DNA from 3 places in the Pseudomonas anguilliseptica genome. Region 3 is predicted to be linked to each of the others. Evidence: predicted binding sites of a transcription regulator. Region 3 holds the regulator's gene; each other region holds the start of a gene.

Region 1 (3,245 bases), 4.1 Mb from region 3:
AACAGACTATTCTCGAAACCGGCCTGATAGATCGAACCATTGTTCTGCGCCGCCGGCAGCGGAGTACGCGGCATCACCGGAGCGTAATAGGGATCATCCGGCTTAGGCGCGGGAGCCATGCAGCCGCTCAAAGCCAGGGGGCCAAGCAGTGCACTTATGATTATCAGCCGGTTCATATCTACTACCTCATGCGTTGTCTGGGGTGGTGCGTAACCTGAGTCACCAGCACCCGTTCAAGCGATTCCTTGCTGTATCCAAAGCCAGGCCAACCGCAGCGCGACTAACCGGCCTTACCTATCAAAGATTCTGCGAAAGAAAACCGAGCATCTGGTCAGCAGTGGAAATGACTTTGGAGTTCATTTCATAGGCGCGCTGGGTGGTGATCATGTTCACCAGCTCCTCGACCACGCTGACGTTGGAGTTTTCCAGAGTGTTCTGCAGCATCACGCCCAGGCCATTCAAACCAGGCGTACCGACCTGCGGTGCACCGCTGGCGGCGGTCTCGAGGAACAGGTTGTTGCCGATCGCTTCCAGGCCCGCCGGGTTGATAAAGTCGGCGGTTTGCAGGTTGCCCACGATCTGCGGCTGCGGGTTGCCGGCGGTGGTCACCGATGCAGTGCCATCCTCGCCCACGATAAAGGTGCGTACCTCGTTAGGCAGCACGATGGCCGGCTCCAGGGCATAGCCATTGGACGTCACCACCTGGCCATCGGAGTTGAGGTGAAAACTGCCATCACGGGTATAGGAAACCGTACCGTCAGGCAGCAGCACCTGGAAGAAACCGCGACCGTTGATCGCCATGTCCAGCGGCTGCTCGGTGGTCTGCAGGCTGCCCTGGGTATGAATCTTCTGCGTACCGACAATCCGCACCCCGGTACCCAATTGCAGGCCGGTAGGCAGCTGGCTGTCCTGACTGGACTGGCCACCAGGTTGGCGACGGATCTGATACAGCAAGTCCTCGAACTCGGCGCGATCACGCTTGAAGCCGGTGGTCGAGACGTTGGCCAGGTTGTTGGAAATGGTGGTCAGGTTCATGTCCTGAGCGGACAGACCGGTCTTGCTGACCCACAGTGAAGGAAGCATATCGATTCTCCTCGGGCGTCGTTTTAACGACGCCGCGTGCTGATAATTAGGTCATCTGCAAGACGCGAGCCATCGCCGCCGAGTTGTCCTCGGCAGTACGCATCATCTTCACTTGCAGTTCGAATTGGCGGGACAGGGAGAGAATCGCGGTCATCTCTTCCACGGCATTGACGTTGCTCGATTCGAGAAAGCCCGAGGTGACCTCCATATTGGCATCCGCCAACACCGGGCCCTGCCCCTTGAAGCGGATCATCCCGTCGACGCCCTTCTCCATCTGCTTGGGATCGGGGTTGACCAGCTTCAAACGGTCAACCTCGGCCAGCACATTGGGGTCTTCGCCCAGGGCGCGAATGCTAATGGTGCCGTCCTTGCCGATCTCGATCTTCTGCTCTGGCGGCACGGCAATCGGCCCCGCGTTGCCCATCACCGGCAAGCCATTGCCGGTACGCAGCACACCCAGGGCGTCAACGTTCAGGCTGGCGGTGCGCACGTAGGCTTCAGTGCCATCGGGTGCCTGTACTGCCAGCCAGCCCTTGCCGCCAACCGCCACATCCAGATCGCGACCGGTTTCCTGCAGCGAGCCAGGCGTGAAATCGGTACCCGGGCGCTCACTCATCGCATAGACCCGCGACGGATAACTGTCACCAAAGATCGGCATGGAGCGCGCCTGCTCGAAATCGCGACGAAAGCCGCTGGTCGAGATATTCGCCAAGTTGTTGGCGTGGGCACGCTGGGCCAGGGTGTTGTTGTGGGCACCAGTCATGGAAACGTACAGCATCTTATCCATGGTAATTCTCCGAGTTGGGCTTGCCGCCCGCTGCTCTATGCAGACTATGAAGCAATAGCTATGCCACACTCGAAAAATAACCATAAGCAACTGATATTTATGAATTTTTAAAAAACAAAAGGCTCCCGAAGGAGCCTCTGTACAACCTGAACGGCGTAGTCTTGCCGCCTGCGGCAGACGGCTTGCCTGCCGCAGACAACGCCACTTATCAACGCAGGTTGATAATGGTCTGGGTCACCGCACTCTCGGTCTCGATGGTCTTGGCGTTGGCCTGATAGTTGCGCTGCGCCACGATCAGGTTAACCAACTGATCCGACAGTTCGACATTGGAGTCCTCCAGCGCCCCCGACTGCAGCGCACCCAGGGTGCCACTACGCGGTGTACCGACCACCGGCTCACCCGACTGGAACGACTGCACCCAGGCGGTCTTGCCAACCGACGTCAGCCCCTGCACGTTGGCGAAGTTGGCCAGTACCACCTGCCCTTGCACCCGCGATTGACCGTTGGTGTAACGGGCAAAGATTACCCCGGTGTCGTCAATCTCCAGCCCTGACAGCTGGCCGGTGGTGTAGCCGTCCTGGCTGACGCTACTAACAGCAAAGGCACTGGCAAACTGCGTGGAACCGCGCACGTCGAAGGTAAAGCCGGCGGTGGCGCTGTCGGCCCCATTGGGCACCAGGTTGCCGGTGACCGGGTCACGCTCGGCCGGAATCCAGTCAGCCTGGGCATAGGGAATCACGCCATTCACCGTACCCACCGGGATGGCCGGCGCATCCAGGGCGGCGTTGGGCGGGATGCCTGCCAGCGGGGTAAATGCCGGCGTCGCCAGCTGCCCCGCCGCGTCATATTTCAAGTCATAACTGAAAGGTCGCGTGCTGGTGGGGTCACGCGGGTTTACCCCGTCGATCAGCACATGCATGGTCCAGCTGTTGTTGGCCGGCGCCGCATCCTTGACGAAATACTGCGTCATGACATGGGAGTTACCCTGACTGTCATAGATATTCAGCGAGGTCGAGGAGTTATAGGACAGCGGGTCGGTAGGATCGAAGGTCGGAGCGGCCATGGTGCCGGCATTGGTCGGCCGCACATTGGTCGAGTTGACGTTGAACGTCTGCAGGATGCTCTCGGTTGCACGCGGCTCCTGGCTGGCAGTCTGGATCTGCAGGTCATCGACCACGCCGTTCTGCAGGTTGCCGCTGGCATCAACCGCATAGCCCTGCAGCCGGTAGCCGAAGTTGTTGACCATAAAGCCTTCACGGTCAGTGCCGAAGTAACCGGCACGGGTGTAGCTGACCTCGCCATTGTTGCTGGTGACGAAGAAGCCATTACCGTTGATGGCCAGGTCCAGGGCGTTTTGCGTGTAATTGATATTGCC
Region 2 (3,245 bases), 1.8 Mb from region 3:
TAGGCCAGCGGCAGAAACAGGAACAGCGATGCCAGATAGTTGCGATGCTCGAAGTACAGTTCAAGCCCGACGACGGTGGACTCCATCAAGTGGGAGGCAAAGAAGAACAGTACACCCAGACTAATCAACGGCGCCTTTTTACCAACAGCAAAAGCAAAAGCCAGCAGAGCTACAAGAAATGCAATGGCAGAGAAAGTGCTAGCCGGCTCAAACAAGCCCTTGGAAATGACATAGCCATCCTGATAAAGACCATTGCCTTCAATTCTCGGTACGAACAGGTGCAGTAGGTATTCGCAGACAATTCGAGACTCTGTCAGCAGCCGCTGAATTTGATTAAAATTTCGATTGGGCCAGGGGTTATCCGAAAAATCGATAACACAGGCTAGCAGCGCAAAAATAGCCAGCGAGGGCAACCAGAGAAACAGGGCGCGCCACTGCCACGCAGGCCTACCTTCTTTCGGCAGGCAGTACTCGATCACCAGCACCAGCAACGGCAGCAGCGCACCGTTCTCCTTACTGAAGGTAGCCAGCAAGGTTCCAGCCGCCAGGCCCAAACTCATGAGTATATATGCGCGTCGCGGGCGCATGGCCAACTGCAGTCGGCCATAGAGATACAGAACAATCCCGGCCAGACAAAACAGCGTCGCCAGTTGCGCCATACGCTGCACCACATATAGCGTTGTAGATACCATGTAGGGGTGCAGCAGCCAAAGAGCACAGGCCAACGCAGCAACCCATTGCGCCTGACTTTCACTGACGCTTTTAAGGTTGCGCACGAGCAATAAGGCGGCCCAGCACAGCAGCAGACCACACAGAATATGAATCAGAAGATTGGTCTGCTTAAACCAGGGGGCTTGGCTAGGCCAGGTATTGTCATCCAACAGAAAGCTGAGCAATGCGATAGGACGCCCCGTAGGCCCGGACTCGCCGCTAAAAACAAACGCCTGAAAGGTTTCCCAGTTAATTACGCCACCGAGATACCCCATCGCTTCTAGATTCGGATAATCATCAAATAAAAAACCGCCTGCCACCCCCGGAAAATAGCACGCGAAAGCCAGAGCCATAATGGCATATAGAAAAAATACAGCTCTCACTTCTTTAGACATTTACTTAGCACCAAAAAAAACGCCCGCAAAATGCGGGCGTATGCAAACAAGATATTTAGGTGCGGCAGTTCGAAGGACGGAACTTAGCATCAACCGGGTTAGTGGCGCCGGCCTTACAGGTCCACTTAACCGACCCCGCTGCAGTGAAGGGACTGAGAACCAAGGTACTGTCGCTTGCTACCTTCGCATTGTAGGTGATAGTGATCATACCATTCGCACCAACTGCTACCGACGTAACTGCGTTACCGTTAATGGACCCCGCAGGGGCAAGGCCTGCCAAGGTGTTGCTGTCAGGGAAAGCCCCGATAGACGAAAAGTACTCAGTAACCGTGGTTTTTGCGCCAGACGCCAGACTCAAGCCCTCGGAGACATGGGAACGTTTGGTGTAATCCTGATAAGCCGGCAGCGCAACAGCCGCCAGAATACCGATGATCGCAACCACAATCATCAATTCGATCAGGGTAAAGCCTTTTTGCATTTGAGCTTTCATATAGCATCTCCTAGTTATGTTCAGGTCAGCGACCTACACCAACCCAATGCACCCTTCGTGCCAATTCTTAAACAGCTATTTTAGGCAAGCCCTGCAAGCCAATAACGCAGCACCGCCACACCCTGCCGGCACTAACCGCCTTTTTTTGTCACCCTCCAGCTTTGCGTTTGGCACGCATCAATCAACTAGGCTATAAGGCAAGGATTGTTATGGAGCCTGCAATGAACGATAGTGTGTCCCTTACCGGCCTTGCCCGCCAGATGGTTCTGGCAGAACTACTGGATGAAAAAACCGCTCAACAGGCGCAGAGCCAGGCCCAGCGCAATAAACTGTCGCTGGTCACTTATCTGGTGCAGAACAAACTGGTTAAAAGTCGCGTGCTTGCCGAGCTTGCCTCCGAGCAGTTTGGCGTATCCTTCGTCGATCTGAATTCGATAGACAAAGAAAGCCAACCCAAGGATCTAGTAACCGAAAAGCTGGTGCGCCAACACCGCGTGCTGCCGCTATGGCGTCGCGGCAACAAGCTATTTATCGCTGTTTCCGACCCCACCAATCACCAAGCTGTCACCGACATCCAGTTCAGCACCGGAATGAACACCGAAGCCATCCTGGTGGAAGACGACAAGCTTGGTGAGGCTATCGAAAAATTCTTCGACTCGACCACAAGCGGAATAGACGACCTAGGGGATATAGATCTCGACGGCCTGGATGTTGAAGCGGTCAGTGACGATGCGCAGGACAACGGGGACAGCAATGCTGCCGATGACGCGCCAGTAGTACGCTTTGTCAATAAGATATTGCTGGATGCCATTAAAGGCGGCTCATCTGACCTACACTTTGAGCCCTACGAGAAGGCATATCGCGTACGCTTTCGCACAGACGGCATTCTGCATGAGATAGCTCGGCCGCCCATCCAGCTATCACCACGCATTTCTGCTCGATTGAAGGTTATGGCAGGCCTGGATATTTCCGAGCGCCGCAAGCCGCAGGATGGACGCATCAAAATGCGCATATCTAAAAGCAAATCAATCGACTTTCGTGTAAGTACCTGCCCAACCCTGTGGGGCGAAAAGATCGTAATGCGGATTCTTGACTCCTCCAGCGCGCAGATGGGTATCGACGCACTCGGTTATGAAGAGTCGCAAAAAGAGCTCTATATGTCCGCCCTGAAGCAGCCACAGGGCATGATCCTGGTGACAGGCCCTACCGGCTCTGGCAAAACGGTCTCTCTCTATACAGGCCTGAATATCCTCAATACCGTTGACGTAAACATCTCCACCGCTGAAGACCCCGTGGAAATCAATCTGGAAGGCATCAACCAAGTCAACGTAAACCCCAAACAGGGCATGGATTTTACTGCCGCACTGAAGTCATTCCTGCGTCAGGACCCGGACATCATCATGGTCGGCGAGATTCGCGACCTGGATACCGCGTCCATCGCTATCAAAGCAGCGCAAACCGGCCACATGGTGATGTCCACGCTGCACACCAATAGCGCAGCAGAAACCCTGACTCGCCTGCGCAATATGGGCGTGCCGTCGTTCAATATTGCTACGTCGGTCAACCTGATTATTGCTCAGCGTCTGGCGCGCAAACTCTGTAATAACTGCAAAAAGGAAATACAGGTTCCCCGCGAGGCCCTACTCGAG
Region 3 (3,245 bases):
GCATGCTCAGGCTCGGTTGAGTTGGCTTTGTACGTCCACGACCACCTGGTACAGGGCTTCGCTGCTTTCGGCTTGGCGCAGGCTGGCGCGCACATCGCTGCGGTCTAGCATGCTGGCGATCTGCCGAAGCAGCTCTAGGTGAGCATCGGTGGCCGCTTCGGGCACCAGCAGGACAAACAGCAGGTCCACAGGCGCGCCGTCGATGGCGTCGAAGTCTACGGCGGAGTCCAGGCGCAGCAAGGCACTGATCGGCGCGGTGCAACCGGGCAGGCGACAGTGCGGAATGGCAATGCCATTACCGAAACCGGTCGAGCCTAGTTTTTCCCGGGCAATCAGGCTTTCGAAGATGTCTTGGCCATCCAGGTCAGGCAGCTCGCGCGCCACCAGGTTGGCAATCTGTTCGAGGACACGTTTTTTGCTGCCGCCCGGCACGTTCACCAGGGAACGGCCGGGGGGCAGGATGGTTTCAAGTCGGATCATAGGAGATAGACGATGTCAGCGGGCCATAGCGCCCTGTTGACGGTCGAGCTGTTTTTCCTTGTGTTTGATGAGTTGTCGGTCGAGTTTATCAGTCAGTAGATCGATGGCTGCGTACATGTCTTCATGTTCGGCATTGGCGACGACTTCGCCGCCGGCAATGTGCAGGGTCGCTTCGATTTTCTGTTTGAGCTTCTCGACCTCCATGGTGACTTGCACGTTGGTAATCTTGTCGAAGTGGCGCTCCAATCGGCCGAGTTTTTCGGCGATGTAGTCGCGCAGGGCGTCGGTCACATCCAGCTGGTGTCCACTGATGTTGACTTGCATACCGCTTTCTCCTTGTTGCCGTGTGTAAGAGGCAGGCGAGAGGCCTGCCGCCGGAACACTTTGGCGTGGAAGACTCTGACAGAACGAGCCTGGCACGGCCGCTAATTGCTTGTTGGCAGTATGGCTGCTTTTGCGAAAAGGCGTGGCCGGGAGTGTTCTGTGCAGTGCGATCTGTCTTCCTTCTTCGTGCCGCCTTAGATCAATCGTTTGCGCTCACTGGAAGGCGCTATTCCGAGGGATTCACGGTACTTGGCGACCGTGCGGCGGGCTACTTGAATGCCCTGTGCCTCCAGTAAACCAGCGATCTTGCTGTCACTCAACGGCTTTTTCGCATTTTCCGCGGCGACCAGTTTTTTGATGATGGCGCGGATCGCCGTGGACGAGCATTCGCCGCCTTCGGAGGTGCTGACGTGGCTGGAAAAGAAATATTTCAGCTCGTAAATACCGCGCGGGGTGTGCATAAATTTCTGTGTGGTCACCCGCGAAATAGTCGACTCGTGCATGCCCACAGCTTCAGCAATATCGTGCAGCACCAGGGGTTTCATCGCCTCATCGCCGTAGTCGAGGAAACCACGCTGATGTTCGACGATCTGCGTGGCAACCTTCATCAGAGTTTCGTTACGACTTTGCAGGCTTTTGATAAACCAGCGCGCTTCTTGCAGCTGGTTACGCATAAAAGTGTTGTCGGCGCTGGAGTCGGCGCGCTTCACAAAACCGGCGTACTGCGCGTTGACCCGCAGGCGTGGCATAGCTTCCTGGTTGAGCTCCACCAGCCAGCGTTCGTTGTGTTTGCGCACGATTACATCGGGCACCACGTATTCCGGCTCACTGGATTCGATTTGCGAGCCAGGGCGCGGGTTGAGGCTTTGAATCAGGTCGATAACCTGGCGCAGCTCATCTTCCTTGAGCTTCATGCGGCGCATCAGCTGGCTGTAGTCGCGGCTGCCGAGAAGATCAAGGTAGTCGCTGGCCAGACGCTGGGCTTCGCTCAGCCATGGGGTTTTCGCCGGCAGCTGGCGCAGTTGCAGGAGCAGGCACTCGCCCAGGTTGCGCGCGGCGATGCCGGTAGGCTCGAACTGCTGGATGCGGTGCAGCACGGCTTCGACTTCGTCGAGCTCAATATCCAGTTCCGGATCGAAGGCTTCGACGACTTCTTCCAGGCTTTCCTCCAGGTAGCCCTGGTCATTGATGCAGTCGATCAGGGTGGCCGCAATCAGGCGATCCTTGTCGGACATAGGCGCCAGGTTGAGCTGCCATAGCAGGTGGCTTTGCAGGCTCTCGCCGCTGGAGGTGCGTGTGGTGAAATCCCACTCGTCGTCGTCATTGGTGCTGCTGGGCAGGCTGCTGGCGCTGGTTTGGTAGATGTCTTCCCAGGCGGTATCGACGGGCAGCTCATTAGGAATACGTTCGCCCCAATCACCTTCTTCCAGGTTGTCCACGGTCTGCGTGGCTTCCTGGTAGTTGGTTTCCTGATAGGGCGCTTCGGGCTGTTCGCTGGGGCTGGCGCTTTCTGCACCATCGGCCATAGGGTCCGAATTGTCGAAATCATCGCCATCTTCCTGGCGTTCGAGCATCGGGTTGGACTCCAAGGCCTCCTGGATCTCTTGCTGCAGATCCAGGGTCGACAGTTGGAGCAGGCGGATGGCCTGTTGCAGCTGCGGCGTCATCGTCAGCTGCTGGCCCATTCTCAGGACTAGCGATGGTTTCATTGCAGACCTTATTTACCGGCGTCTGTGCGCAATCCACTACAGGGCGTTTTCAAAAAAGCGCCACTAGGAAGCAAATTATATGCCTGACTTTAAGGGTTTTGCCTAGCCTTGGCTGCAGCCGGCTTGAGAAAAGCTGTGGTTACAGCCGGAACTCATGCCCCAGGTAAACTTCTTTGACTGTCTGGTTGGCCAGAATAGTCTCGGCATCACCCTCTGCAATCAGTTGACCATCGCTGACGATATAGGCGGTTTCGCAGATATCCAGGGTCTCGCGCACGTTGTGATCGGTGATCAATACACCGATGCCCTTGGCCTTGAGGTGATGGATGATCTGCTTGATATCGCCCACGGAAATCGGGTCGACACCGGCGAAGGGTTCGTCGAGCAGGATGAACTTGGGGTTGGTCGCCAAAGCGCGGGCAATTTCCACGCGGCGGCGCTCACCACCAGACAGGCTCATGCCAAGGTTGTCGCGGATATGGCTGATATGGAATTCCTGCAGCAGCCCCTCAAGTTCCTTGCGGCGTGCAGCGCCATCTAGGTCCTTGCGGGTTTCCAGGATGGCCATGATGTTGTCGGCCACGCTTAGTTTGCGGAATATCGAGGCTTCCTGCGGCAGGTAGCCAATACCGGCGCGAGCGCGGCCATGCATGGGCTGATGACTGACGTCGAGATCGTCGATCAGCACGCGGCCCTGGTCGGCCTGAACCAGGCCAACGATCATGTAGAAGC

Evidence for each region. Region 3 encodes sigma-54, which starts transcription at its own class of promoters, with help from an activator protein. Its sites were predicted from a motif close to ANTGGCATNNANNTTGCTNT; they were not measured.
Region 1: BLW24_RS24240 (flagellar basal body rod protein FlgF) is a predicted target of sigma-54. The motif match lies at 1,919-1,938, and genes of this name have one in related genera.
Region 2: BLW24_RS13165 (pilin) is a predicted target of sigma-54. The motif match lies at 1,642-1,661, and genes of this name have one in related genera.

Annotation. Positions count from the first base shown of each region.
Region 1 is NZ_FNSC01000001.1:4,975,102-4,978,346, forward strand. It holds gene flgH (flagellar basal body L-ring protein FlgH) at 1-176, opposite strand, end outside; gene flgG (flagellar basal-body rod protein FlgG) at 298-1,083, opposite strand; gene BLW24_RS24240 (flagellar basal body rod protein FlgF) at 1,130-1,870, opposite strand; gene flgE (flagellar hook protein FlgE) at 2,079-3,245, opposite strand, start outside.
Region 2 is NZ_FNSC01000001.1:2,715,318-2,718,562, reverse strand. It holds gene BLW24_RS13170 (hypothetical protein) at 1-1,106, opposite strand, end outside; gene BLW24_RS13165 (pilin) at 1,162-1,596, opposite strand; gene pilB (type IV-A pilus assembly ATPase PilB) at 1,818-3,245, shown strand, end outside.
Region 3 is NZ_FNSC01000001.1:869,904-873,148, reverse strand. It holds gene rapZ (RNase adapter RapZ) at 1-4, opposite strand, end outside; gene ptsN (PTS IIA-like nitrogen regulatory protein PtsN) at 7-480, opposite strand; gene hpf (ribosome hibernation-promoting factor, HPF/YfiA family) at 496-804, opposite strand; gene BLW24_RS04180 (RNA polymerase factor sigma-54) at 999-2,513, opposite strand; gene lptB (LPS export ABC transporter ATP-binding protein) at 2,653-3,245, opposite strand, start outside.